Regions from separate parts of the Streptomyces sp. NPDC022910 genome, predicted to be linked through region 1. Evidence: riboswitches for the same ligand, from Rfam matches in the RefSeq annotation. Region 1 holds a riboswitch; each other region holds the start of a gene.

What was found. Region 1 has a riboswitch for cyclic di-AMP ahead of ACZ3TS_RS16835 (transglycosylase SLT domain-containing protein). Riboswitches for the same ligand answer to the same signal wherever they lie in the genome.
Region 2: linked by a shared signal. The riboswitch ahead of ACZ3TS_RS27090 (M23 family metallopeptidase) and the one ahead of ACZ3TS_RS16835 (transglycosylase SLT domain-containing protein) in region 1 are both predicted to bind cyclic di-AMP.
Region 3: linked by a shared signal. The riboswitch ahead of ACZ3TS_RS00725 (C40 family peptidase) and the one ahead of ACZ3TS_RS16835 (transglycosylase SLT domain-containing protein) in region 1 are both predicted to bind cyclic di-AMP.

What each region holds. Positions count from the first base shown of each region.
Region 1 covers NZ_JBVHHL010000015.1:30,536-40,366, forward strand. Annotated here, with positions in the region: gene ACZ3TS_RS16805 (ABC transporter ATP-binding protein) at 1-206, opposite strand, end outside; gene ACZ3TS_RS16810 (LolA family protein) at 283-1,527, opposite strand; gene ACZ3TS_RS16815 (CHRD domain-containing protein) at 1,779-2,732, opposite strand; gene ACZ3TS_RS16820 (hypothetical protein) at 2,674-2,808, opposite strand; gene ACZ3TS_RS16825 (polyprenyl synthetase family protein) at 2,998-4,008, opposite strand; gene ACZ3TS_RS16830 (CocE/NonD family hydrolase) at 4,487-6,478, shown strand; cyclic di-AMP (ydaO/yuaA leader) riboswitch at 6,822-7,021, shown strand; gene ACZ3TS_RS16835 (transglycosylase SLT domain-containing protein) at 7,026-7,532, shown strand; gene ACZ3TS_RS16840 (HAD family hydrolase) at 7,634-8,446, opposite strand; gene ACZ3TS_RS16845 (FAD-dependent oxidoreductase) at 9,046-9,831, opposite strand, start outside.
Region 2 covers NZ_JBVHHL010000032.1:64,583-74,413, forward strand. Annotated here, with positions in the region: gene yicI (alpha-xylosidase) at 1-2,021, shown strand, start outside; gene ACZ3TS_RS27065 (MBL fold metallo-hydrolase) at 2,295-3,479, opposite strand; gene ACZ3TS_RS27070 (carboxymuconolactone decarboxylase family protein) at 3,671-4,255, shown strand; gene ACZ3TS_RS27075 (Glu/Leu/Phe/Val dehydrogenase dimerization domain-containing protein) at 4,341-5,531, shown strand; gene ACZ3TS_RS27080 (TetR/AcrR family transcriptional regulator) at 5,546-6,166, shown strand; gene ACZ3TS_RS27085 (SGNH/GDSL hydrolase family protein) at 6,487-7,272, opposite strand; gene ACZ3TS_RS27090 (M23 family metallopeptidase) at 7,536-8,408, opposite strand; cyclic di-AMP (ydaO/yuaA leader) riboswitch at 8,413-8,569, opposite strand; gene ACZ3TS_RS27095 (alpha-galactosidase) at 8,873-9,831, opposite strand, start outside.
Region 3 covers NZ_JBVHHL010000001.1:129,347-138,413, reverse strand. Annotated here, with positions in the region: gene ACZ3TS_RS00735 (ATP-dependent Clp protease proteolytic subunit) at 75-710, shown strand; gene ACZ3TS_RS00730 (hypothetical protein) at 718-1,020, shown strand; cyclic di-AMP (ydaO/yuaA leader) riboswitch at 1,382-1,577, shown strand; gene ACZ3TS_RS00725 (C40 family peptidase) at 1,581-2,054, shown strand; gene ACZ3TS_RS00720 (DUF6328 family protein) at 2,134-2,670, shown strand; gene ACZ3TS_RS00715 (ATP-binding protein) at 2,779-3,237, opposite strand; gene ACZ3TS_RS00710 (helix-turn-helix domain-containing protein) at 3,488-4,348, shown strand; gene ACZ3TS_RS00705 (DUF397 domain-containing protein) at 4,358-4,582, shown strand; gene ACZ3TS_RS00700 (8-amino-7-oxononanoate synthase) at 4,724-5,851, opposite strand; gene bioB (biotin synthase BioB) at 5,998-7,185, shown strand; gene ACZ3TS_RS00690 (adenosylmethionine--8-amino-7-oxononanoate transaminase) at 7,178-8,458, shown strand; gene bioD (dethiobiotin synthase) at 8,460-9,067, shown strand, end outside.

The DNA of each region.
Region 1 (9,831 bases):
ACGCGCGCTGTGCCCGAGGTGGGCTCGATCAGGCCCATCAGCATGCGGATGGTGGTCGTCTTGCCCGAGCCGTTCGGCCCGAGGAAGCCGAAGACGCTGCCCGCCGGGACGGTCAGATCGAGCCCGTCCACGGCGAGCTGCCCGCCGCGGTAGCGCTTGGTGAGGGCGCGGGTGGCGATGACCGGGGCTTCCGGGTCGCTCGTCACGCGTCCTCCCCCGCTTTCGCTTCCGCGGCGGACAGTTCCTCCATGGGCTCTCCTGCTCGTGCCGTCCGTACAGGGGCTACTTGCCCGCGTTCGCCGCCTTCACCAGCGCGTCCTTGGTGACCGCGCCCGCGTACACCTTGCCGTCGTCCGTGATCAGGGCGTTGACCAGGCGGGTCGAAAAGACAGTGCCCGAACCGAACTTGCCCTTGACGTGGTCGCCCAGCGAGTTCATGAAGCCGGAGATCGCGCTGCCGTCGGACGACGAGCCCGAGGGCACTCCGCCCTCGCTGCCGGTGTCGGCCACGACGATCGTGTTCCAGCCCTCGCCGATGGTCTTCGGCTCGGGGCCCTGGGCTGCCTTCTCCATGTCCTTGGGCCGCGCCTTCCCCGTGCCCTCGGGCTGCGCCTTCTGCTCCGCCTTCAGGTCGTCGCCCTGGGTGACCTTCGTACCCTTGGGCGGCGTGAAGTCGAATGTCGACGCGGCCGGCTTGGCGAACGAGACCTCGGTGAAGCCCGCGTCCACGACGGCCGCGCCGCCTGTCGCCGGAGTAAGCGTGAACTTCAGCGGCAGCCCGGTCTTCGCGTCCACCGCGATGCTGATCGCGCCGACCGTGGTGCCCGACTGCTTCGGCTTGATGAGCAGCTTGTAGGCGTCCCGGCCCGCGACCTGGGCCGTGCCGTCGACCGTCACGGACGTCGTCGTGTCGGCGGCCTTCAGGGCCTCCTCGGCGAAGTCCTTCGGCGTGGCCGGTACGTCCTCGGGCGTGGCCTTCTCGCCCTTGTGGTCGCCCGCGCCCGTCGAGTGGTACGCCTGGTTGGACGCGCTGTCGTAGGCCCACACGTCGTCGCCGTTGCGGATGACGCTGTATTCTGCGGCCTTCTCGATGAGCGAGAGCTTCTGCTTGTCCTGGCCGTCCGTGGCGACGCGTACGGTGTGCGTTCCGGAAGCCAGTTCGAGCAGCTTGGCGCTCGGGGCGGCGGCCGAGCCGTCCTTGCCCGCCGCCCCCTGGGAGAGCGCCCCCGAGGTGAGGCTGCTCTCCAGACCGCCCAGGTCGGGCAGGCCGAGGTCCGTGCTGATCTTCACCGTGCCGGACAGCTGCTGGACGTCCGACTTGGCGATCTTCTCGATGAGCTGCTGTGCGCTGATCTTCGGCAGGTCGGGGTCGCCGGATCCCGCGAACGCCGGGACCAGCCCGATGGTCGCCGCGGCCACTCCCACCACCGCCACCGGGACGACGTACCGCGCGGCCGTGCGCCGCCCGTCGCGTACTTCCTCGACCTCCCCGGCGGGTTTGCTGTCGTCGGATTCGTACGGTGCCATGTGTGCCTTACCTCCGTCGTCGGCGGCGGCTGTCGTCCGTGCAAGCGTCCACCCCTACGCCGCCATTCTCACCCGAACTCCTGTGAGGTGGTGTCTTCAATCTGACCAAATCGGCCGGGGAGAAGCGTCAGCCCGCGGGCTCAACTCCGCGTAATCCTGGGGTATGACATGGCGGGGCGGCGCCTCCCCCGACCCGTAGGGGTCGGGGGAGGCGCCGCTCTCAGGGACCGTCGAGTTGCGGAACCCGCGAATCAGTGCTGCACGAAGACGTAGTCGGCCTGGTACGGGACGCCCACGACGGTCCCGGGGGTGCAGGAACCGGTCGGCGCGACGCCGCCGACCGTGTTCAGGCGCAGTATCTCGGCAGTGTCCGCGAGCAGGCCGTGATGCCTACCGGACTGGGTGGCCTTGAGGTCGAGTTCGGGGATGTTGGTGTCGCCGTTCGGGGTCTTCGTCAGGACCGCGCCGGTGACGGCACTGCGGTCGGGAGCGACCCACTGCGGCATATCGGAGTCGGGCTTCACGAAAGAGTGCCGGATGTTGCCGCCGAGCAGTGCGGCGACATCGCGCCGGGTGAAGGCGTAGCCGCCGGCGGCCGGCTTGCACTCGTAGATCTGCTTGCCCCTGACCACCGAGGCCTGGAAGTTGTCCAGGGCGTGGCGGAAGTCGAAGGCGGTGGTGACGTTGCGGAGCTGGCCGCGGACGGCCCCGCCGGGGAACTCGGCGGTGTGCAGGTTGGCATAGAAAGCGCCGGGGTCGCTCTTGAGCTGCGACAGCAGCGCGGCGTCCGCGACCTTCACGCTGCCGACGACGGTGTGGCGCTTGATGCCCTTCTTCAGCAGCTTACTGAAGTCGATCTTGACTCCGCCGTTGACTCCCTTGGCGCCCTGGTGGATGTGGAGCAGGGTGGGCCGGTCGATGCCGCGCCAGGTGATGGCGACGGAGACCGTGTTGCCCTTGACCTTGACGAATTCCGGGGCAGCGCCGTCCTTGTCGCCGACGGCGGGACCGCCGGCGACGGGCACCTCGTTGGCGCCTCGGAGGCTCGCGACCAGGATGGTGCCGCCGGAGCCGGTGCCGGTGCCGGTGCCGGTGCCGGTGCCGACGAGGGTGCCGCTCTGGGTCTGGTCGGCGTGCCCGGCGTGGTCAGTGCCGTGCTGCGCCCTGGCCGACGGCGAAGGCCGGGATGACCGCGGCGGCCACACCGGCCACGGTGGCCACGGCGACACCCGTGAAGATCAGGCTGGTGCGGCGCTTCGTGAACGTAGCGTCAGTACGCATGATCGGAAATCTCCCCGTATCCGAGCTGACGCCCCCTGCGTCAGCTTCTGGGCATGGATACGGACCCGATCCAAGCCTGGACTCAATCCTATAATGTGACCTGTCTCACGCTTCATGAATGTGCATGACAGAACTGTTACGAATGTGCCAGGCGTGTCACAGGAGGCAGCTGTGGACGGCGGGGCGGCGTCAGCCGGCCCGGTGCACCACCGCATCGCACATTTCCACGAGGGCCGTCTTCGCGCCGCACTCCGGCAGCGGAGCCAGGGCCGAGCGGGCGTCCTCCGCATAGCGGACCGTGTCGCGGCGGGCCTGCTCCAGCGCCGGGTGGACACGCAGCCGGGCCAGGGCCTCGGCGTGGCGGGCGTCGTCCGTGAGGTCCGAGTCCAGGAGCTCGCACAGGGTGACGTCCTCGGACAGCCCCAGGCGTTCCGCGCGCTCGCGCAGGCGCAGGACCGGCAGGGTGGGGATGCCTTCGCGCAGATCCGTGCCGGGCGTCTTCCCGGACTCGCGCGAGTCCGAGGCGATGTCCAGGACGTCGTCGGCAAGCTGGAACGCCACACCCAACCGCTCGCCGTACTGCGTCAGAACGTCCACGACCGTCTCGTCGGCACCCGACATCATCGCGCCGAAGCGGCACGCCACCGCCACCAGCGAGCCCGTCTTGCCGCCAAGGACGTCGAGGTAGTGCTCCACCGGATCACGGCCGTCCCGGGGGCCGGCCGTCTCCAGGATCTGGCCGGTGACCAGCCGCTCGAACGCCTCGGCCTGGATGCGCACCGCCTCCGGGCCGAGGTCGGCCAGGATGTGCGACGCCCTCGCGAACAGGAAGTCACCGGTGAGGACCGCGACCGAGTTGCCCCAGCGGGTGTTCGCGCTGTCCACCCCGCGCCGCACCTCGGCCTCGTCCATCACGTCGTCGTGGTACAGCGTGGCGAGATGGGTCAGCTCCACGACCACGGCCGAGGGCACGACCCCGGGCGCGTAAGGATCGCCGAACTGCGCCGCGAGCATCACGAGCAACGGCCGGAACCGCTTGCCGCCCGCGCGCACGAGATGCTGCGCGGCCTCCGTGATGAAGGGCACCTCGCTCTTGGTGGCGTCGAGCAACCCTTCCTCGACAGCGGCCAATCCGGCCTGGACATCGGCCTCCAGAGCCTGGTCCCGCACGCTCAGCCCGAACGGCCCGACGACGGTCACGTGGGGTCTCCTGTCTGCGACGTCTGCTGACGATCACACGGTCGGTCTCAAGGACGGTCACTTGGTCGATGGCGTTGCCTGTCGACGTGGCTCATCGAGTTTGTCGATCTGTCGCCGCCATCACTCAAGTCAGCGTATCCGGTCGGGTTTCGATCACAGCGAGCGCCCACTGTTCCAGGCCGGGCGGTATCGGATCACGAACGGTATGTTCTTGATCAGGCGATACGAACAGACATTCATCGACATAACGGAAAAGCGCCTCTCGCAGCCGGTACCGGCCCCTGATGTCCTTCCGCGTACCCCGCCGGACGCATCCCATCGGGACGTGTGTCCCCAGGCCGTACGCATGTCCCCGGCCGTACGCACCGGCCGCCGTCACCCGGCCGGGCGCAGACAGGGGCACCGGTCCTCGCTTCCCGCGTCCGCCGCGACACACCGGTCCACTACGGACGCCGTCGAGGAGTCGGAGGTCACGCGCATGCACATCCGTACGTCCTTCCCCCACGAGACGACTCACGGCGACTTCTGGATCCCGCTCCAGGACGGCATGCGTCTGTACGCGCGCGCGTGGCGTCCGCTGACCGGGGAGCCCGTCCCGGCCCTCCTCGAGTACCTCCCCTGCCGCCTCGGCGACTCGACCGCGCCCCGCGACTGGCAGCGGCACCCCTGGTACGCGGGCCACGGTTACGTCTCCGTGCGCGTGGACGCGCGCGGACACGGCAATTCCGACGGCCTGCCGGCCGACGCGTACTCGGCAACCGCGCCGTCCGACGGAGTCGAGGTCGTCGAGTGGCTGGCGGCACAGCCCTGGTGCGACGGACGGGTGGGCATGTTCGGCATCGGCCGGGGCGGCCTCGCCTCCCTTCGGGTCGCGGCCCTCGCGCCCGAGCCGCTCAGGGCGGTCGTCGCGGTCTGCGCCACGGATGACGGCTGGGACAACGACGTGCCCCACCTGGGCGCTTCCGCCCTCGCCGCCGGCCTGCCCGCCCGGGCGGCGGCGCTGCTCGCTCTCGTGGCCCGTCCGCCGGACCCGGCGCACGTGGGCACGGTGTGGCGGGACGTCTGGGCCAGGCGCCTGGAGGCGCTGGACCCGCTCGTCCACGCCTGGCCGGCCCACCCGGCGTGGGACGACCACCGGCGACACGGCGACATCCGGGAGGACCACGGCGCGCTCCGGGCGGCCGTGCTCGCGGTGGGCGGCTGGCACGACCCGTACCGGGACACCGTGCTCGGGCTCGTGGAGCACCTTCCGGCCGATCGCGTCCGCGGTCTGATCGGGCCGTGGGCACACCAGTACCCGGACCACGGTCTGCCGGGCCCGGCGATCGGCTTCCTCCAGGAGACGCTCCGCTGGTGGGACCACTGGCTCAAGGACAAGGACACGGGGGTCATGGCGGAGCCGTCGCTGCGGGCGTACATCAGCACCCCGCACCCTCCGGCGACGAGGTACGACGTGCTTCCGGGCCGCTGGGTCGGCGAGCCGTCCTGGCCGTCACCGAACGTCACCCGGGTCTCGTACACGCTCCGGGGTGCGCCCGTACCCGTCCGGTCCCCGATGCACACCGGCCTCGACGCGGGCGGCTTCGTCGCCCGCGGCGACGAAGCCGGCCTGCCTCCCGACCAGCGCGAGGAGGACGCGAGGTCGGTGTGCTTCGAGTTCGAGGCGGCCGAGGAGACCTGGGTACTGGGGCGGCCGAGGGTGCGGCTGCGGCTGACCTGTCCCGTGCCGCGCGGTCAAGTGGTCGCCCGCCTCTGCGACGTGGCGCCCGACGGGTCGTCGACGCTGGTCAGCCGAGGGGCCCTGAACCTGTTGACACGCCGCGGCCCCGACCGGGCGGCTCCCTGGATTCCCGGGGCGACGGAGGACGTGGTGTTCGAGCTGAGCGGGATCGGCCACGCCTTCCCGCCCGGGCACCGCATCCGCCTCGCCGTCTCCTCCGCGTACTGGCCATGGCTGTGGCCCCAGCCGGGTTCGGAGGCCGGCTTCACGCTGGACCCGGCGGGCAGCTCGCTCGAACTACCGGTGCGGTCCCGGGAGTCGGGGCCGGACATCACCTTCGGGGAGCCGGAGCAGTCGGAGCCACTCGGCGTCAGCGACGCTGCCACGCTCGACGAACCCCGCCCGGAGCGCCTGGTGGTGCGGGACGTCGCGAGGGGCGAGTGGCTCCTGGTGGTCGACCCGCGCCACAACGGCACCCGTGTGTACCCCGACGGCCTCGAAGTCACCGAGGACGCGCTGGAGGCGTACACCATCGAGGACTCGGGCCCGCTGACCGCGCGTACCCGCTGCGACTGGTCGGTCCGGCTGCACCGTCCGGAGCGGGGATGGGACGCAAGGGTGGAGACCCACTCCGAGATCACCTGCACCGCGGCGGACTTCGTCACCTGGAACGAGGTCGTCTGCAAGGACGGCTACGAGGTGGTGTTCCACCGGACGTGGGAGGGGCGGATCTCCCGCACGGCGGGATAGACGGCGGCGCCACCCGACTGCCTATTTGCACCATGGATAGCGCAATGTCCAAGTCTCGAGCAGGCGGACTCCACTCACACCCCTGTCCATTTTGTCCGAATTGATGCCCGATTTACCTTAATTGCCAATTGTGATCCAAGTAAGGGCGAAGTGAAATGGGTCACGCGCCCGCCAGGAGAGGCACTCGGGGCGAGTCATCAACGCCCCCTTTGCAAAGGGCAAGTTGAACCCCCCTCAACAAAATTGATCATCTCCCCTATTCCCTGACGTCAGGGTCAATTGGGTCGGAGTGTGAATTCCGAGCTTGTTCCCGACATGTGCTCTCGCATACCTTCCCTTCGACCCGAGCGGAACGCCGAATCCTGCCGCCGCTCGACAACCCATCGACCCAGCACGGCAGGAGCGGGGGACCCAGGTAAGTCGCCGAACCGGACACCACGCCGGAACGGCTTGGGGTGAAGCCGTGCCTCGACACCGAGGACACGGCCGGGCACCTCCCCGCCCGAACCCGACAGCTCACCTCGCAGGCGACGGAGAGGAATGCCACATGTCCGCTTTCGCCCTGCCCGCACGCCGTCGGGACCGCCGCTCCAAGGCCGGCCGCATCACCCGTGCCCTCGCTGTCGCGGGGACCGGAGCCGCCGTTCTCGCCCTCCCGATCCTGGGTGCGACCGGCGCTTCGGCCGCCACCCCCACGGCCACGACGACCAAGGCCACCAGCGTGACGTCCCGCGCCGGCAGCCTCGACAGCTGGATCCGCCAGTCGCTGGTGATCATGCGGCAGCACGGGATCCCCGGCTCGTACAACGGCATCTACCGCAACGTGATGCGCGAGTCCTCGGGCAACCCGCGTGCCATCAACCTCTGGGACTCGAACGCCCAGAAGGGCATCCCGTCCAAGGGGCTCCTCCAGGTCATCGACCCGACCTTCCGGGCTTACCACGTGCCGGGCACGGCCTTCGACCCGTACGACCCGGTCGCGAACATCACGGCCGCGTGCAACTACGCCGCCCACCGGTACGGCTCGATCGACAACGTCAACAGCGCGTACTGAGATGTGCCCGACGGGGCCCCGTCGGCCGGGAACTCTCGACTGAGAGCTCCCGGCCGGCCCTTCGGCTTACGGACTCTCGACTGAGGACTCTCGACTGAGGGCTACCGTCCCGGGAACATTCGCTCGAGGACGACGGCGATGCCGTCGTCCTCGTTCGACGTGGTGATCTCGTCGGCGACCGCCTTGAGTTCAGGGTGGGCGTTGGCCATGGCGACGCCGTGCGCCGCCCATTCGAACATGGGGATGTCGTTGGGCATGTCCCCGAAGGCGACGGTCTCCGACGGGCTCAGGCCCAGGAATTCCGCGGCCAACGCGAGCCCCGTCGCCTTGGTGATGCCGCATGGCTGGAGTTCGACGGTGCCAGGCCCCGACATGGTGACCGTCGCCAGGGAGCCGACCGCGCCACGGGCCGCCGTCGCCAACTCGTCGTCGGACAGGGCGTGGTGGCGCAGCAGGACCTTGCTGATGGGCTCGCACCACAGGTCGTCCCGCCGCCGGACCCGCACCGCGGGCAGTGTGGGGTGCGGCATCAGGTAGCCGGGCTCGATGAGTGTGAGCCCGTGCACCCCGTCCTGGTCGACGGCCGCGTACACCTGTCCCACCTCGGCCTCGATCTTGCCGAGCGCGGTCTCGGCCAACTCCCGGTCCAGAGTGACGGAGAACAGCAGCCGGTCCGCGCCGGCGTCGTACACCTGCGCGCCCTGGCCGCACACCGCGAGCCCCCTGCCGCCGAGGTCGTCGAGCAGCGGCCGCACCCGGGGCGCCGGGCGCCCCGTCACCACGAGGTGCTGTGCGCCGGCCGCACCGGCCCGCGCCAGCGCGGCCCTTGACCGGTCGGAGAGCGTGTCGTCACCACGCAGCAGCGTTCCGTCCAGGTCAGTGGCGATGAGTGAGTATGCGAGGGGTGCGGCCATGATCAGAGAATACGGATGGAAACGCCCCAGCGGTCCAGCGTGAACCGGACGACGTCCGGTATCCCGTGCGCACCGGAAGGCGCACGGAGCCTGCGTCGCACCACGGGTTTCGGCAAACGGCCGCACCGGCCCGACATCGCTTTCCCGCCCACTGTTGAGCCCCGCACCCTCGGCCGGCTCCAGTGCCGTCCGCGTCAGGCGCCGGCCTCCAGCAGGCGGCGCCCCAGCCATGCGGGCGGCCTCCCGGAGTTCGCGTGACCGGACGACACGTAACTGCGCTTTGATCGCGGTGGGTTGCTCGGCGTACCACTCCGGTTCGTCGGTGGTGGCGACACGGCGCGTGGTGCCCGCGTCGATCGCCTCGGACCTGCCCAGGCTGCGCGGCAGCCATCGGGCGACCGCCTCGACGGGCGCGTCGACGACAACCCCGACCTCGTATGTCCGGCCCTCGGCGAGGTGTTCCTCCAGCGTCTCCATCGGACACAGACCAGGTGATGAGGCCCACGCTCCGGCGGGTGGTGATGCGGAGCGACTTCTGACCCCGGGCACACGGACCGGGTGGCGGGGGCGCGCTGTGTCGCCCCCGCACTCGCTCCGGCTCAGCCGTGTGCCGCCGCCAGGTGCTTGGCCAGCCGCGGGGACGCGAACTCCGTGCCGCACACGAAGCGCATCACCGGTCCGTACGAGGCCGCCGCCGGGAGGCCCGTGAAGTACAGACCCGGGACGGAGGACACATATCCCGCGCCGAGCTTCGGCGTGCCCCGGCTCACCGCCAGTTCCGTGCGCAGTTCGTGGCCCAGGAAGTCCATGGCGGCGATGTCCACGCGGTAGCCCGTGGCGGCGATGACATGGTCCGCGGTCAGGTCCTGCGTGCGGCCCCCGTGGGTCCGTACCGCCAGGACCGGGCTGCCGTCGGGTACGGAGGCACCGACGATACCGGCGACCTCGCGCACCTCCACCTTGCCGTCGAACCGGTCCTTCAGCCACCACGCGCCGAGCGGGCCGAGGACGCGGCGGACCAGGTAGTGGCGCGTCTGGGCCGGCAGGAAGCGGTACGGGTGCGGGTAGTAGCTCAGCGCCCACAGCGACCAGGCGCGGCCGAAGGGCGATTCGGGGCGCAGCTTCGGCTGGTTCCACGGGGGTGCGCCGAAATCGACCTTGCCCCGGCCCCGTGAGACCACGCATACGCGGGCGCCCGCCTCGGCCGCCAGCGCCGCCGTCTCCAGAGCCGACTGTCCCGCGCCGATGACCAGCAGCTCCTTGCCGGAGAACCGGGTCAGGTCGTGGTGCTGGGAACTGTGGGAGACCGGGCCCGTGGGCGTGGGTCCGTCCGCCGCCGCTCCCGCCAGCTCGGGCGGCAGATGGGCGAGGCCCGACAGTCCGGT
Region 2 (9,831 bases), on a different contig from region 1:
TCGGCGGTGTCGAGGGCGGTGTGGGCGAGGTGCGCGCCGACGGCAGCGTCACCGAGCTGACCAGCGGCCCCCTCACCCTGCGTCTGGACCGCTCGGCCCCCTTCGCGCTGAGCTTCCGTGACGCCGACGGCCGCGAGCTGACCCGGGTGGGCGCCAAGGGCGCCGCCTTCGCCACCACCGACCAGGGCGAGCACCACATGGTGGGCAAGCTCGCCCTCGGCGTCGCCGAGCAGGTCTACGGCCTCGGCGAGCGTTTCACCCCGTTCATCAAGAACGGCCAGGTCGTCGACATGTGGCAGGCCGACGGAGGCACCAGCAGCGAGCAGGCGTACAAGAACATCCCGTTCTACCTCTCCTCGCGCGGCTACGGCGTCTTCGTCAACCACCCCGGCAAGGTCTCCTTCGAGGTCGGCTCGGAGTCCGTCGGCCAGGTCCAGTTCAGCGTCGAGGACCAGGCCATGGAGTACTACGTGGTCGCGGGTCCCACCCCGAAGGACGTCCTCGCCCGCTACACGGGCCTCACCGGGCGCCCGGCCCTGCCGCCGGCCTGGTCCTTCGGCCTGTGGCTGACCACCTCCTTCACCACGTCCTACGACGAGGCGACGGTGATGTCGTTCGTCGACGGCATGACCGAGCGCGGCATCCCTCTGTCGGTGTTCCACTTCGACTGCTTCTGGATGCGCGAGTACCAGTGGTGCGACTTCCAGTGGGACCCGGGCGTCTTCCCCGATCCCGAGGGCATGCTGGCCCGGCTGAAGGCCAAGGGCCTGCGGATCAGCGCCTGGATCAACCCCTACATCGCCCAGAAGTCCCCGCTGTTCGACGAGGCCGCCGAACTTGGGCACCTGGTGCGCCGCGCCAACGGCGACGTGTGGCAGTGGGACCTGTGGCAGGCAGGTATGGGATTGGTGGACTTCACCAGCCCCGAGGCCTGCGCCTGGTTCCAGTCGAAGCTCAAGCCGCTGCTGGACCAGGGCGTCGACTGCTTCAAGACCGACTTCGGCGAGCGCATCCCCACCGACGTCGTCTGGCACGACGGCTCGGACCCCGAGCGGATGCACAACTACTACACCGAGCTGTACAACAAGACCGTCTTCGAGCTGCTGGAGAAGGAGCGCGGACAAGGCGAGGCCGTGCTGTTCGCGCGCTCCGCGACCGCGGGCGGCCAGCAGTACCCCGTGCACTGGGGCGGTGACTGCTGGTCCTCCTTCGAGGCCATGGCCGAGTCGCTGCGCGGCGGGCTGTCCCTGTCGCTGAGCGGCTTCGGCTTCTGGAGCCACGACATCGGCGGCTTCGAGGGCACCCCCGACGCCTCGGTGTTCAAGCGCTGGCTGGCCTTCGGCCTGCTCTCCTCGCACAGCCGTCTGCACGGCTCCTCCTCCTACCGCGTGCCGTGGGAGTTCGGCGACGAGGCCGTCGACGTCGCCCGATCCTTCACCCTGCTCAAGCACCGTCTGATGCCGTATCTGTACGGCATCAGCGTCGAGGCCCACCGCACGGGGGTGCCCGTGATGCGCCCGATGTTGCTGGAGTTCCCCGACGACCCGAACTGCCGCACGGTGGACCGCCAGTACATGCTCGGAGCCGACCTGCTGGTCGCCCCGGTCTTCACCGAGGACGGCGAGGTCGAGGTCTACCTGCCCGAGGGCACCTGGACGCAGCTGCTCACCGGCGAGACGGTCACCGGCCCGGCCTGGCGCACCGAGCGCCACGGCTACGACAGCCTTCCGCTGTACGTCCGCGAGGGAGCCGTCCTGCCGCTGTCCGCCGACGACCAGCGCCCCGACGGCGACTGGCTGGACGGCACCACCCTGCTGGTCCACCCGACCGCCGAGGGCGGCTACGAGCGCACCGTGACGGTCCCGGACCAGGCCGGTATCCCCGCCGCCGCCTTCCGCGTCCGGCGTGGCGGCGACACGCTGCGCGTCACCGCGGAGGGCAGCGACAAGCCGTTCACGGTGCGGGTCGCGGGCGGCGCGAGCGCTACCGGAACCGGAGAAGTGACCGTGCCGCTGGCCTGATCCGGCACGGCGACCCAAGTCCGACCGGGCAAGAGGGGCGGGACGCGTGAGTGCGCGTCCCACCCCTCTCCCGTCCCCGGCGTCTCCGGAGCGCCCGGGGAGTGCGGCCCCGGCCGTCGCTCAGTCGGTCCCGCCACGCTCCAGCGGCCGGAACTCCGACACCCGTTCCTGACTCTGCCGACGCGGCGGCCCGTCGATGACTCGCAGGGCCTGCTCTCGCTCGGCCTCCGACATGGTGGCAAGGACCTCCGTACGCGCTGAGTTCGTCGACGGTCAGCCCTCGCCCACAAGGTCGAGGTCGTCACGAGACGCCACCAGGGTGATCTCCGGAACAGGCCACTTGCCGCTCAGCGGCAAGGACACATCCCGCCACCAGGGGCGCGTGGGGAGGATTCCGGCAGGCTCGAAGGGCTGGCCTGGAACAGGGACAGCGACCGCCTGTCCGACCGCGCCGGCTGCGGCCAGCGTCCACTCGCCGGGCTCGACCCAGGGGTGTGGCGCCAGGTTGAACGTGCCCCAGTGGATGGGCAGCATCACGCCGTGCGGCTGACCGCCCTGGAGGTCGAGGTGGGAGCGCATGCCCTCCTCGGGAGTCATGTGGATGTCGGGCCAGAACTCGGAATAGGCGCCGATCTGGATCATCGTGGCGTCGAACGGGCCGTGCTCGGCTCCGATGTCCTTGAAGCCCTCGAAGTAGCCGGTGTCGCCGCTGTGGTAGATCCGGTGCTCGTCGCCCGCCACGGACCACGACGCCCACAGCGTGTGCTGTGTGTTGCGCAGACCGCGGCCGCAGAAGTGGCGGGCCGGGGTCGCGGTCAGGGTGATGCCGCCGACCTTCGTCGACTCGTTCCAGTCCAGCTCGCGCAGCCGGTCCGCCGAGACGCCCCAGCGCTCCAGGTGGGCGCCGACGCCGAGCGGTATCGCGAACACGGTGTCCGTGCCGGCCAGGGCCTTGATGGTGGGCATGTCGAGGTGGTCGTAGTGGTCGTGGGAGATGACGACGACGTCGACGGGGCCGAGCGCGGCAATCGGCAGGGGCACCGGGTGCAGCCGCTTGGGGCCGACGAAATCGAAGGGGGAGCAGCGCTCGCCCCAGACGGGGTCGAACAGAACCCGGTGTCCGTCGATCTCGGCGAGCACACTGGAGTGCCCCATCCAGGTCAGCCGAAGCCCGCTCGCCGGGGGCTCGGCCAGATCGGCGTACGTCGTCGCGTGCACCGGCACGGTGCCTGTCGGGGCGCGGCGGACACGGGACTCCTTACGGAAGAAGCCCTTCGCCAGCTCCAGCGTGGAGCCACCCGAAGGGCGGGTCCGGGTGCCCTCCGGGTTCACGAAGACGCCGTTCGCGAAGTGCGGCGATCTACGGATGCGCGCCAGGCGCTCCCCGCTCGGATCCGCGCCGAAGGCGGCGGGCCGCAGGGCGTGGAGCCCGGCGCTCAGGGAACGGGAAGCGGTCACGGAACCTCCAGGGAGTCGGTGAGGCCTTCCATTATGGTCGGCCCTTCTGACAGCGCCGGGGCGGCCGTGCCACAACGCGATGTCCCGGCACACAGCGCGGCGTGCGGGCCTGGATGTCACATTCGCCGGGCGCCGGTCCGTCGTACCCGTGAGGGCACACGAAGGGAGCGCCCGGGAACGACGCACCGGAGGTGGCCCGTATCTCCCTAACCCCGCGCCGCACGCTCTTCTTCCGCGTCGTGGAGTGGTATTCGAAGAAGACCTACGGCAAGGTTCTCGACCCCGGCAGGGCGCTCGCCCATCAACCACGCGTGCTCTGGGCCGATCTGCGCTTCGAGCGGTCGGTGGCGAAGTGGAATCGGCTCGACGCGGATCTGAAGGCGCTGGCCGAGATGGCGGCGGCCGCGTCGATCGGCTGCTCCTGGTGCACGGACTTCGGCTACTGGGTGAGCCGGGAACGCGGCATGGCCCGCGAGAAGCTGGCCGACGTGCCGCGCTGGCGCGACAGCGACGTGTACACGGAACTGGAGCGCGACGTCATGGAGTACGCCGAGGCGATGACGGCCACCCCGCCCGCCGTCGACGACGACCTCGCCGCCCGGCTCGTCGCCCGGCTGGGCGAGCCCGCCTTCGTGGAGCTGACGGCGATGGTGGCGGTGGAGAATCTGCGCTCGCGCGTCAACTCGGCTCTGGGCCTGACGAGTCAGGGCTTCAAGGACCTCTGCGACGTGCAGCGGGTGCAGGAACGGACGGCCTCTGTGGATCAGAGCCGGTAGCCGTCACCCGGAGTGCTTCCGGGACCCGGCTCAGCCCGGCGGCACCGCGCCAGGTAACTGAATCGCTGTTCAGTACAGTGGGCCCATGACCACCGATCGGGACACTCCCCTCATGACACTCGTCTGGACCGACCACGTCACCGGCCGACGGGGCTATCTCGTCGTCGACCGCCTCGTCCGGGGCGTCGCCAGCGGCGGGCTGCGGATGCGCCCGGGCTGCACGCTGGACGAGGTCGCGGGGCTGGCCCGTGGCATGACCATGAAGGAGGCGCTGCACTACAACCCCGCGGGCCGGTACGTCCCGCTGGGCGGCGCCAAGGGCGGCATCGACTGCGACCCCCGGGCCCCGGAGGCGTACGACGTCCTCGTGCGCTATCTGCGGGCGATGAGGCCGTACATCGAGACGGTCTGGACGACCGGGGAAGACCTGGGGCTGACCCAGGAACTGGTGGACCGGGCGGCCTCCGAGGCGGGACTTGTGTCATCGGTGCAGGCCGTGTATCCGCTCCTCGACGACGAGGCGGCGGCCCGCAAGCGGCTCGCGGACGCCTTCGCCGTGGAGGTCGCCGGAGTCGGGCTGGACGGGCTGGTCGGCGGGTGCGGGGTCGCCGAGTCGATACTGACCGCCCTGGACCGGGCAGGCGTGCCGTATGCGGGCACCCGCGTGGCCCTGCAGGGATTCGGCACCATGGGCGGGGCCACGGCGCGGTTCCTGGCCTGCGCGGGACTGGCCGTCGTCGCGGTCGCCGATGTCAAGGGCACCATCGCCAACCCTGACGGGCTCGACGTCGAGGCGTTGCTCGCCGCGCGCGACGCGTACGGCACGGTGGACCGCGGCGTGCTGCGCCCCGGTGACCGTGAACTACCGGGCGACGCCTGGCTGTCGGCCGAGGCGGAGGTGCTGGTGCCGGCGGCCGTCTCGTACGCCGTCGACACCGTGAACCAGACGGGGATCGGCGCGCGGTGGATCGTCGAGGCGGCGAACATGCCGGTGCTTCCCGAGGCGGAGGTCCTGCTCGCCGCACGCGGGGTGACCGTGCTGCCGGACGTGGTGGTCAACTCCGGGACGAACGCCTGGTGGTGGTGGACGCTGTTCGGCGACATAGGTGCCGACGCCGAGGAGGCTTTCGCCTACACCAGGCGCTCCATGCGGGCCCTGGTCGGCCTGATGCTGGACCGGGCGGAGGCCGACGGTACGAGCCCTCGGACGGCCGCGCACGCTCTGGTTGCCGACCGCCTGCCGGTGATCGCGGAACGGTTCGGCTGGTACCGGTGACATAGGGTTGCGGCGTGACGAGGGTGCGGTTGAGCGTGGCCCAGCGGCGTGAGGAGCTGCTGCGGGCCGCCGTCGAGCAGATCGAGGCGCGAGGCGTGGCGGCGGTGCGGATCGCCGACGTGGCCTCGGCGCTCGGGGTGAGCAACGCGCTGGTGCTGTACCACTTCTCGACCAAGGAGAAGCTGGTCGCGGAGGCGTTCGCGTACGCCGCCGAGGACGATCTCGGACATCTGCGCAAGCTGCTCGGCCGCCGTACGTCGGCACTGCGCCGCCTCAGGTCCGCCGTCCGCTGGTACGCGCCGACCGGGCAGGCCAAGGGCTGGCGGCTGTGGATCGAGGGCTGGGCGGCGGCACTGCGCGAGCCTGCGCTGCGGGAGGTCACGCGGGACCTCGACCGGCAGTGGAAGGCCGCGATCACCGAGGTCTTGGCGGAGGGAGTGGCCGCGGGCGAGTTCCACTGCGCCGACCCGGCGGGCACCGCACTGCGGCTGACCGCGCTGCTCGACGGGCTCGCCGTGCAGATGACGGCGTACGAGGGCACGGTGTCGCGGGCGCGTGCACAGGAGTGGGTCGACGAGGCACTCGCCCGCGAACTGGGCATGGCACGCGCGGGGTTGACGGCGACCAAAGGCTGACCGGGTGCCCCGGGAAGACCGGCGGACCGACGCCCGCATGGCGCAGGGCGCCTCGGGGAGTGGGCGGACGCCCGTGTGCCCGGGAAACAGGAGCGGCTCGCCCGCCCTCGACGGAGGGCAGGGACCAGGGACAGCGAAGGTCCTGCTTCCGCGTCACCTCGCCAACCAGAAAGCCGTGACGTCCCGCCCGCCCGGGGAAGACCCTCGACGGGCGAGGCCGGGATCAGCCTCGAGACCAGTACGGCGCGACACTCCGCACGACCGCAGGAACCAGGCGGCCCGGGCGCGTGGCCCGGGCCGTACCCGATGAGCGGTCCTGTTCAGACCGCCTGCGCTATCCGCATCTTGATGTCGTCCGGCGACAGGGTGCCCTTCGCCACGACGCGGTCACCGGAGGACTCGCCGCGCAGCCGGCGCCCGATCCACGGGACCAGGTGCTCGCGCGCCCAGTGGATGTCGTCGCGCCGCACCTCCAGCGTGCCGCGCGGCGGCAGCGGCGGCCACGGCTGGTCCGGGTCGGCCGGTACCTCGATGCCGAGCACCTGGCCCGCCCTCAGGGCGACCCGGGTGTGGCCCTCGGGCGAGAGGTGGAGACGGTCACCGTCCCAGGCGCGCCGGTCCTGCACGGTCTTCAGCGACCACAGATCGAGGACCGGGCAGCCGTACCGGTCGGCGATCGCCCGGACGTGCCCGTTGTAGGTGGCGATCTTCCCGCGCAGATGCTTGAGGACAGGGACGCCACGGGTGTCGAAGCCGGTCGTCACCAGCACGGTGCCGACGACGGAGGTGAGGTCGGCGACGGCCCGCTCGAAGCGCTCGGCGACCTCGTCGGGGTCGGTGCCCGGCCGGATGATGTCGTTGCCGCCCGCGCAGAACGAGACCATGTCCGGCGCGAGTTCGATGGCCTTCGGAAGCTGGTCCGCGACGATCTGGTCCAGCAGTTTGCCGCGCACGGCAAGGTTCGTGTACTTGAAGTCGCCTTCGGGACGCCGGTCGGCGAGGAGCACCGCGAACCGGTCGGCCCAGCCGACGAACTGCCCGTCGGGGCCGGGGTCGCCGACGCCCTCGGTGAAGCTGTCCCCCACCGCTACGTACGACCCGATCACTGATCTGTTGTCATTCTTCGAATCGTCTGCCACGTCGGCCCATGATTCACCTTGGGATGTGAGCTACGCGACCGTAGGAAAGGGTTGACGGACGGTGAGATAAACCACTCGCCGAATGCGATCCGATCCGGAATAACCCTCCGATCAGGGGTGTTCGGGTGAGCCACCGGACGTGGGGCCGGCGCGGCGGAACGGCAACGCCGGAGGCCGGACCCCCGGGAACGGGGGTCCGGCCTCCCGAAGGCGGCGGGCGGCCGACGGCGTCAGCCGACACTCAGGCCGTGGGAGCGCAGGTAGGCGACCGGGTCCACGTCGGAGCCGTAGTCCGGGGTCGTGCGGATCTCGAAGTGCAGGTGCGGTCCGGTGACGTTGCCGGTCGCGCCGGACAAGCCTATCTGCTGACCCGGGGTCACGGCCTGGCCCCCGGCGACGGAGATCTGCGACAGGTGGGCGTACTGCGCGTAGTAGCCGTCGGCGAGCTTGATGACGACCTGGTTGCCGTACGCACCGCTCCAGCCGGCCGAGACGACCGTCCCCGCGGCGATGGCCTTGAGGCTGGTGCCGGTCGGGGCGATGAAGTCCACGCCGGTGTGGTATCCGCTGGACCACATGCTGCCCGCGGCGTGGTAGCCGGTGCCGATGGCGGCGGCCGCGACCGGCAGGGTGTAGCCGGTCGCGGTGGTGGTGGGCTTGGTTGCCGTCGTGGTGCTGGGCGCGGAGGCTTCGGACTCGGTGGCGGACGGGTCGGTCGTCTGCGACGCGGCGCGGTCACCGCGGAGTGCCAGCTTCAGACCCGGGTGGATCAGCGACGGGTCGGAGCCGACCACGGAGCGGTTGTCCTCGTAGAGCTTCTGCCATCCGCCGCTGACGTGCTGCTCGTCAGCGATCTTCGCGAGCCAGTCGTCGGCCTGCACCGTGTAGATCCTGGCGCCGTTCGCCCGGGCGCCGCTCTTTTCGGCGGCGACCGGAACGGAGGTGGCGGCCTTCTCGGCAGCGGATGCCGTCGGGGTGGCGGCATGGGCGCCGTTCGCCCCCATCAACGGCAGCGCGAGCGTGGCGCCGCCGGTTCCGGCGACGGCGATGGAACGGGTGAAACGCCGGGACTTGGGACGGCGGTGCTTACCCTTCGCGGGCATGGCGAATTCCTCTCCTGCGCCTGCGAGGTGAGCTGTCGGGTGCGGACTGGAGATGTCCGGCCGCGATTGCGCGCGGCTTTACCCCTAGCCGTTCCGGAGACCGGAACAGGCGACGTACCTGTGGGTCCCCCGCTCCTGCCGGGCACGGGTGAGTATGCGGGCCCCGGGCGGCGGCAGGATTAGGCGTTCCACCCGGATCGAGGGGGAACGTAAGCGACCGGGACACGCGGCCACAACCGGCCGGTTCCCGGCGCTCGGATTTCTCTTGATCCTTGGGGGAATTCCCCGTCACCCTCCGTCGATACGGGATTGCGAGCCGCTCTCAATCCCCCTGAAAAGCGCCCGAATTACGTGAACATGGCGACAACCGTACGTCACGGTTATGACCCTGCTCACGTGCTGTAATTTCAGGAGCCCTCATTCCAGAGCGAGTTGGAATGAAGGCTCCAATTCGGGCAGAACACTCAGATGCGACGCAGCCGGATAACCGTCGCATCGAAGTCGCCGTGCAGGCTGGTCGGCAGCCCGTGATGCAACAGCACGGCACCCCGGTGCACTTCGCCCGTTTCACGGCATTCATACGTCGCCGCCGGGTCGAGGCCGCGCAGCCGCAGCGGGGCGACCGGCTCGCCGTAGTGCTGCGCCTGGAGCCACGCGAGGACGACCGTCTCGTCACCGTGAACATACTGGACAGCGCTCAACCCGCCCCTCGGCGGCCGCAGTCGGTAGAGGTCGCCGCGCTGGACGACGGGGCGGATCTCCTTGTAGAGACCGACCCAGTCGCCGGCCTCCGCCAACTCCTCGTCGGTCCACGTCGTGAGGTCTCCCCCGACGCCCAGCACCCCCGCCATGGAACTCACGAACCGGAAGCGCAGCGAGCTGACTCGCCCGTTCAGCTGGGTGTTCGGGCTGTCCGTGACCCAGGCGGCCATGACCCGGGCCGGATGGATCTGACTGAAACCGTGCTGGATGGCGAGCCGGTCGAGCGGATCGGTGTTGTCTGAAGTCCACACCTCGTCCGTACGGCTCATGACACCGAGGTCGACCCGCCCGCCACCACCCGAGCAGGACTCGAAGGCGACTTTGGGGTGCGCGGCCCGCAGGCGGTCCAACAAGGCGTACAGGGCCCGCACATGGTCCACCCAGAGCCGCTGCGGGTACGGGTCCCCGGGCCAGCCGGCGTCGGTGAAGCAGCGGTTGAAGTCCCACTTCACATAGTCGATCGGGGCGCTGGAGAGGAGCCCGTCCAGCCGCTCCCACAGATACTCCTGGACGTCCTCGCGGGCGAGGTTCAGCACGAGTTGATTGCGGAATTCCGTCCGCTTTCGCCCACTCTGGTACTGCACCCAGTCAGGGTGAGCGCGGTAGAGGTCGCTGTCGGGGTTGACCATCTCGGGTTCGACCCAGATGCCGAACTGCATGC
Region 3 (9,067 bases), on a different contig from region 1:
AGCATGCTCCACTCTCTGAGGAACGTACGTCCTGTACATTTTTTACAGGAGCGATTCCGAGGAGGCGCGTGCCCATGAACCGACCGTCCGCCCGCTACGTCCTGCCCGAGTTCACCGAACGCACCGGCTACGGACAGCGGACCCTTGACCCGTACGCCAAGCTGCTGGACGAGCGGATCGTGTTCCTCGGGACGCCGATCGACGACACCTCGGCCAACGACGTGATGGCGCAGTTCATGCACCTCGAGTACCTGGACCCGGACCGGGACATCTCGCTGTACATCAACTCCCCTGGCGGCACGTTCAGCGCGATGACCGCCGTCTACGACACGATGCAGTACGTCGGTTGCGACGTGGAGACGATCTGCCTCGGCCAGGCGGCTTCCGCCGCGGCCGTCCTGCTCGCCGGGGGCACACCGGGCAAGCGGTTCGCGCTGCCAGGAGCGCGGGTGCTGATCCACCAGCCGTCCCTGCCGGAGCCCATCCAGGGGCAGGCCACCGACCTGGCCATCCAGGCCGAGGAACTGACACGCACCCGCAGGCGACTGGAGGAGATGCTCGCCCGGCACACCGGGCAGAGCCCGGAGCGGATCGCCGCCGACATCGAGCGGGACAAGATCCTCGACGCGCCGGCTGCGGTGGAGTACGGACTCGTCGACCGCATCATCCCGAGCCGCAAGGCGTCGCGCACCGCGCCGGGCGCGAGGTGAGCCGCCGATGCTGCCGCCCGAACTGCCCCCGTTGCCCGCGCTGACCCGCGCCGAGGCCGAGTTGATCGACCGTTACCTCGACGTGGTCGACCTGCTCGGCCGCATCAACCCGGCGCACTCCGGAGACACGTATCGCGGACTGAGAGCTGCCCAGGCCCTGGTGAGCAAGGCAACAGCCCTGCGCGAGGCGCTGACGCTGATGCACCAGCGCGGGGAGAACGAACTGCACGGCCCCACCCTCGCCCGCGCCCTCCGCGTCCTCGACGGCGAACGCCGCGCCGCCCGCGTCACGGTACCTCCGGCACTCTGACGAGTAGTGACCAACCCACAGCGACAGGGACGTTGGGGCGGTCCGGCCCTCCGGCATCGGGCCTTCCCCGTCCACCGCGACACAAACGATCCAAACGGGGGACCCGCGGTCGGAGTAGACGCTCCTCCGTCCGTGGGCCCGGAAATCATGCGCAACACGCCCGGTCCCAGGCCGGAATGACGTGCTCCGGTGCAGGTCCGAGCCTCGTCAAGCCCCTCAACACCCCCCGAACGGACGGCTGTCCATCCGAACGGGTGAGTGGTGAGTAATGCCACAAACCCCCGGTTCCATTGTGATTTTCGGACATCGGTGCGTGAAGATCCCTTCCTGACGACAAGCCCCCGCCACCGCGGCGGGGCGGTCCGGGCGGACGCCGAATCCTGCCGCCGCCCGGATGACCGGTCGACAGGAGTGGATCGGCAGGAGTGGAGGACCCAGCAAGGCGGGCCACCGGAGAGATCCGGGCGGTCCTTGGGGTGAAGCCGCGCGAGCGGCCGGGCTACTTCGCCAGTCCGAATCCGACAGGTCATCCTTCACAGGCGGCTGACGAAGGGTTGCGCATGACTGCGCTCAATCGTGTCCCGTCGCTGCTGACCCGGGCCGGCACGGCCTCGGCCCTCACCCTTGCCGCCGTCGGCGGCGGCATCGCGGCCCCCGGCCTCGCCACCGACGCGACCGCCGCGACTCCGGCGACGAAGGCGCTGCAGATCGCGGCGTCCAAGAAGGGATCCCCCTACAAGTACGGCGCCACCGGGCCGCGCCGCTTCGACTGCTCGGGGCTCACGCTCTACGCGTTCAAGAAGGCGGGCAAGAAACTGCCCCGCACGGCCGCGGCGCAGTACAACAAGACGCACCACATTTCCGCGTCCCATCGCAGGGCGGGAGACCTGGTGTTCTTCCACTCGGGCCGGTACGTCTACCACGTCGGCATCTACGCCGGGAAGGGAAAGATCTGGCACTCGCCGAAGACCGGAGACGTGGTCAGGCTCCAGAAGATCTGGACGAAGAGCGTCTGGTACGGACGGGTCAGCTGACCCGTCCGGTGGGGTGACGGCTCGTACGCCGTCACCCCCACCGAGGCGTGAGGCGGGCCGGAATGGTTACTCGTTCACCATGGCGGACCGACCTCCTCCCCAGGCACGGCACGAGACACCCCTGGAGCGCGCCGACCGCAACTTCGCCGAGCTGTTGCAGGAACTGCGCGTCACCCAGACCGGGGTGCAGATCCTCTTCGCCTTCCTGCTGACCCTGGCGTTCACCCCGCGCTTTCCGTCCCTCGACACCGTCCAGCGTGTCACGTACGTCACCACGCTCCTGCTGTCCGTGCTGGCCGCGGCCCTGTTCACGGCTCCCGCCGCGCTGCACCGCGCGCTCTTCCAGCAGAACCTCAAGCCCGCCATCGTGCGGATCTCGTCCCGCCTGGCCGCGCTCGGGCTGCTGGTGCTGACCCTGGCGTTCACCGGGTCGGTACTGCTCGTGGTGGACGTGTCCCTCGGCCGCGTCGCCGGTGTCGCCGCCGGTACGGGAACCTTCCTGGTCTGCGTCGGCCTGTGGCGCTTCATGCCCCGGATGGTCCAGCGGGCCGTCGCCACAGCACCTCAGGCTCCAGAACGAGCGGGAGACCGGGAACCGCCGGATGGCTCCCGGTGACTCCCTAGGGGCGTCTGTGTGGTCCGCGGCCGACGGGCGGGTGCGGGCGCGCCTCGGCCGGAAGTGCCGGACGAGCCGGAGCGGGCGCGGACGCGGTCAGCCGCGGCTTCAAGGCTCTTGCTGACCGCCCGCCGTGACCGACTCCACCGGCGTGGCCCACGGCAGTTCGATGGCGACCGTCTTGCCGCCCTCGCGGGTGGGCCGCACGCTCAGCGTGCCGCCGTTCTCCGCGGCGAGCCAACGGATGATCACCATCCCGCGGCCGTTGTCCTGTTGTACGGCCGCGGGCAGCCGTTTGGGGAAGCGCGGGTGGCTGTCGGTGACACCGATGCGCAGTAACTCGTCCCGGTCGAGCGCGATGTCGACCGTGAACGTGGGTGACTGCCCGAAGGTGTGCTGCACGGCGTTGGTGGCGAGTTCCGAAACGATCAGTCGCACGGCGTCGGCGACTTCGGCGTCGCTCGGCATACCCCATTCGGTGAGGACGCCTGAGACGTATTTTCTGGCGGCGGAGACCGAGGCGGGATCGCTCGGCAGAGTGACGGAGGCTTCCTGATGGTCTGCCATGGCGACGTCGTCCCTTTCCCACGGGACCGGAGTCCGACACGGAGCGGTTGGTTCGAGTAACGGTCCCGGACTTGGTGCTGCGCGCCAGACTGCCATCACCGGGGCCCTGTCGGGTGCGATCCCCCGAGATATGCATATATCTGTCGCTCGAAGCGGTGAACTCTCCGACGACCGACCGTATTTGGGCAGCACCCGGGCCCATCCTCTAGCGTCGCCGTGAAAACCGCGCGCCGTGCGGAAGGAGTCGGCCATGCAGTACGGACCAGCGGTACGCCGCCGCAAACTCGGTGCCGAATTGCGCGCTCTGCGCGCCCGGGCGGGACTCACGAGCGGTGAGGCGGCCACCCTCGTCGGCTGGCACCAGTCGAAGGTGAGCCGGATCGAGACGGGCGCCAGCGGGGTCAAACCGGCGGACGTACGTCTACTGCTGGACGCCTACGGCGTCAAGGACGCCGAACTGCGGGAACTGCTGCTCGTGCTTGCGGGCTCGGAGGACGGCGGCGGGCGGCAGAACTGGTGGCACGCGTACCGCGGGGTGCTGCCGCCGACCTACCGCGATTTCATCAGTCTGGAGTCCCAGGCGAGCGGGATGCGCACACTGGAGACCTCTGTGGTGCCGGGTCTACTGCAGACGCCCGAGTACGCCCGGGCCGTGACCCGGGCCGCCGTCGGCACCCTGGAGGACGACAAGCTGGATGCCCTGGTGGAGGTGCGCCTGGCCCGGCAGGACGTGCTGCGCGCCGATCCGCCGCTGGAACTGAGCGCCGTCCTGGACGAGGCGGTGCTGCGCCGGGAGGTCGGCGGGCCGGAGGTCATGGCGCGTCAGCTGAAGCGGCTGCTGCACGCGGCCAGACTGCCCCAGGTGCGGCTCCAGCTCCTTCCGTTCGCCGCCGGGGCACACATCGGCGTTACCGGACCTTTCGTTATCTTCTCATTTCCGAGCAGGTCCGATCTGGATGTGGTCGTTCTCGACCACTTGACGAGTAGCCTCTACCTCGAGCGGAAAGAAGACCTTCAGGCCTACAGCGAGGCCTTCAACGCCCTTCAGGTCCACGCCCTTTCACCCGAGGACACGTTGGATTACATCGCCGCGTTGGCCGGCGACGCATAAGGAGGCACCATGTCAGCACTGCCTCGGCACGTCCCTTCCAGTACCTCCCTGCACGGTGCGCGGTGGCTGCGCAGCAGCCGCAGTACCGGAATGAACAACTGCGTCGAGACCGCCCGACCGGGCCCGGGGCCCTGGTCCGGACTGGTGGCGGTGCGCGACTCGAAGAACGTGACCGGACCCGCCCTGCTCTTCACTCCCGAGGCCTGGGAGGAGTTCCTGACCGGACTGAGCTGATCACGTTCGTGCGACCAGGTCGTAAATCGGCCAATTTCGAGCCGATTTCCGAGTCGCTCCTGTAGCGGTTACTCCTCCACCACATCGCACCGGTCGGTGCGATCATCCGTACGACGCGCGATGCACGGCCGTTTCGCCGACTCACGGTCGCGTCTCGCCGATCACGCGTACGGCGCGCTCGACCTGCCACTCGGTGAGGTCGGCGCGAGCGGTCAGACGCAGCCGTGAGATGCCGTCGGGCACCGACGGCGGACGGAAGCAGCCGACGGCGACCCCCGCCGCCCGGCAGTCGGCCGCCCACCGTAGGGCCTGTTCCGGGGAGGGTGCCCGCACGGAGACCACGGCGGCGTCCGGCCGCACCGCCTCATGGCCCTCGGCCGTGAGGCGGGCGTGCAGGGCCGTCGCCACCGTGCGGGCCCGAGCGGCGCGCTCCGGCTCGCGGCGCAGCAGACGCAGCGCCGCGAGAGCCGCGCCCGCCGCCGCCGGGGCGAGCCCGGTGTCGAAGATGAAGGTCCGGGCCGCGTTCACCAGATGGTCGATCACACGCGCCGGACCGAGGACGGCGCCGCCCTGGCTGCCCAGCGACTTCGACAGCGTCACCGTCACCACCACGTCCGGCGCGCCCGCGAGGCCCGCCGCGTACGGGGCGCCACGGCCACCGGCCCCGAGGACGCCGAGCCCGTGCGCGTCGTCGACGATGAGCCCGGCCTCGAACGCACGGCACACAGATGCCAGTTCGCCCAAGGGGGCGGCGTCGCCGTCCACGGAGAACACCGTGTCGGAGACCGCGACGGCGGGTCCGCGGTGAGTGTCGAGCGCCTTGCGGACCGCCTCGGGGTCGGCGTGCGCGACGACCTGGGTGGTGCCGCGCGCGAGCCGGCAGCCGTCGATGAGCGAGGCGTGGTTGCCCGCGTCGGAGACGACCAGCGAGCCGTGCGGTGCCAGCGCGGTGACCGCCGCGAGGTTGGCCGTGTAACCGGAGGAGAAGACGAGAGCCGCCTCGAAGCCGCAGAAGTCAGCCAGTTCGCACTCCAGTTCCCTGTGCAGTTCGGTGGTGCCGGTGACGAGCCGTGAACCGGTCGAGCCGCCGCCCCACAGACGGGCCGCCTCCGCAGCGCCCTCGGCGATCTCGGGATGGCGGGCCAGGCCCAGGTAGTCGTTGCTCGCGAGGTCGAGGAGCGGGGAGTCGGCGGCTCGGGGGCGCAGGGTGCGGACGAGTCCGGCCCGGCGGCGCGCCCGCGCCTGCTCGTCGATCCAGCCGAACGCCATGGCTCCTCCGGGCTTTTGTAGGCAGTGCACAGACACTAGCGGGACGACCAGCCGCCCAGGGTGTGGCAATACCCACACGTCGAACGGTGTCTGTTGTGCGAACTCTCCTTGGCCCAGGACGCTCCCGTAGGACAGGATCGGCTCTCATGGACCTGCTGAACACGCTGGTGGACAAGGGGCTGCGGCGCGAACTGCCGACCCGCGAGGAAGCTCTGGCCGTCCTCGCCACTTCCGACGACGACGTGCTCGATGTGGTGGCCGCGGCCGGCAAGGTACGCCGCCACTGGTTCGGCCGACGGGTGAAACTCAACTATCTCGTCAACCTGAAGTCCGGCCTGTGCCCCGAGGACTGTTCCTACTGTTCCCAGCGGCTCGGTTCGAAGGCCGACATCCTGAAGTACACCTGGCTCAAGCCGGACGAAGCCTCCGACGCCGCGGCGGCGGGAGTCGCGGGCGGGGCGAAGCGGGTCTGCCTGGTGGCGAGCGGCCGCGGGCCCACCGACCGGGACGTGGACCGGGTCTCGGACACCATCAGGACCATCAAGGAGCAGAACGAGGGCGTCGAGGTGTGCGCCTGCCTCGGTCTGCTCTCCGACGGCCAGGCTGAGCGGCTGCGCACCGCGGGCGCCGACGCCTACAACCACAACCTCAACACGTCCGAGGCGACCTACGGGGACATCACCACCACGCACACCTACGCCGACCGGGTCGACACGGTGCATAAGGCGCACGCCGCCGGCCTGTCGGCCTGCTCCGGACTGATCGCGGGCATGGGCGAGAGCGATCAGGACCTGGTCGACGTCGTCTTCTCGCTGCGAGAGCTCGACCCGGACTCCGTTCCGGTGAACTTCCTGATCCCGTTCGAAGGAACCCCGCTCGCCCAGGAGTGGAACCTGACCCCGCAGCGGTGTCTGCGGGTCCTCGCCATGGTGCGGTTCGTGTGCCCGGACGTGGAGGTGCGCATCGCGGGCGGCCGGGAGGTCCACCTCCGTACGCTGCAGCCGCTGGCCCTGCACCTGGCCAACTCCGTCTTCCTGGGCGACTACCTGACCAGCGAGGGCCAGGCGGGCAGGGCGGACCTGGAGATGATCGCGGACGCCGGGTTCGAGGTGGAGGGCACGGACCAGGTGACGCTGCCCCAGCACCGGGCGGCAGGTGGCTGCGGGTCCCACGGGGGCGACGGCTGCGGGTCCGGAGAAGGCGCCGGATGCGGGTCCCACGGGAGCGCCGGTGTCTGTGGTTCCGCCTCGGCGCCGCACGTCAACGAGGCCCGTACGGACCTGGTCGCCGTACGCCGCCGGGGTGCCGGAACGGACCTCGCGCCCAATGCCTGACCTGGCCGTGGACGAGCTGCTGGCGCTGGACCGGCAGCACGTCTGGCATCCGTACGGGCCCATGCCCGGCCGACAGCAGCCGCTCGTCGTGGAGTGCGCGAGCGGAGTGCGTCTGCGCCTGGCCGACGGCTCCGGCGAACTGGTCGACGGCATGTCGTCCTGGTGGTCGGCCATCCACGGCTACAACCACCCGGTGCTCAACGAGGCCGCGCGCGAACAGTTGGCGCGGATGAGCCATGTGATGTTCGGGGGGCTCACCCACGAGCCCGCCGTCCGACTCGCGAAGCTCCTTGTCGACATGTCACCCGAAGGTCTCGAGCATGTGTTCCTCGCGGACTCCGGCTCGGTCTCGGTCGAGGTCGCGGTCAAGATGTGCCTGCAGTACTGGCGTTCGCTCGGCCGCCCCGCCAAGCAGCGGCTGCTGACCTGGCGCGGCGGATACCACGGCGACACCTGGCACCCGATGTCGGTGTGCGACCCCGACGGGGGTATGCACGAGCTGTGGCGGGGCGTCCTGCCCCGCCAGGTGTTCGAGGAGGCGCCACCGGCCGTCTACGAGGAGTCCTACGCCGAGCGGTTGCGCGCGACGGTCGAGCGGCACGCGGACGAGCTCGCAGCGGTGATCGTGGAGCCGGTGGTGCAGGGCGCGGGCGGGATGCGCTTCCACTCCCCCGCGTATCTGCGGGTACTGCGAGAGGCGTGCGACGCGCACGACGTGCTGCTCGTGTTCGACGAGATCGCCACCGGGTTCGGGCGCACGGGCGCGCTGTTCGCCGCGGACCACGCGGCGGTGACGCCGGATGTGATGTGTGTGGGCAAGGCGCTGACCGGCGGCTATATGACCATGGCGGCGACACTGTGCACGCCGCGGGTGGCCGACGGGATCTCCGGCGGCGCTGTGCCGGTGCTCGCGCACGGCCCCACCTTCATGGGCAACCCCCTGGCGGCGGCCGTGGCCTGCGCCTCCATCGGACTGCTGCTCGGCCAGGACTGGCAGTCGGAGGTCAAGCGGATCGAGACGGGCCTCAGGGATGGGCTCGCTCAGGCGGCGGCCGTGCCGGGGGTGCGCGAGGTGCGGGTCCTCGGTGCCATCGGGGTCGTCCAGCTCGACCACGAGGTCGACATGGAGGCGGCGACGCGGGCCGCGATGCGCGAGGGCGTGTGGCTGCGCCCGTTCCGCGACCTCGTCTACACGATGCCCCCGTACGTGACGGGGGACGCGGACGTGGCACGGATCGCGCGCGCGGTGTGCGCGGCGGCACGGGAAGGCTGACATGTCGGTACTGGTGATCACAGGGACCGGCACGGAGGTCGGCAAGACAATCACGACTGCTGCCGTCGCGGTGGTCGCGGTCGCCGCCGGGCGCTCGGTGGCCGTCCTCAAGCCCGCGCAGACGGGTGTGGGGCCCGACGAGCACGGGGACGCCGATGAGGTGGCCCGGCTCTCGGGCGCCGTGACGAGGCGTGAACTCGCCCGGTACCCCGAGCCGTTGGCGCCCGCCACGGCGGCACGGCGGGCAGGTATGCCGCCCGTGCGGCCGCACGAGATTGCGGAGGCGGCCGCCGAACTGGCCGTCGAACACGACCTCGTGCTCGTCGAGGGTGCGGGCGGGCTGCTCGTACGGTTCGACGACGAGGGCGGCACCCTGGCGGACGCGGCGCGGCTGCTGGCTGCACCTGTGCTGGTGGTCGCGCCGGCGGGCCTCGGCACACTCAACGCGAGCGAGCTGACGGCGCGCGAACTGCGGCACCGGAAAGTGGACTTGACGGGCGTGGTCATCGGCAGCTGGCCCGATGCCCCCGATCTCGCCTCGCGGTGCAACCTCGCGGACCTTCCGGAGGTGACCGAGGCGCCCCTGCTCGGCGCGCTGCCCACGGGAGC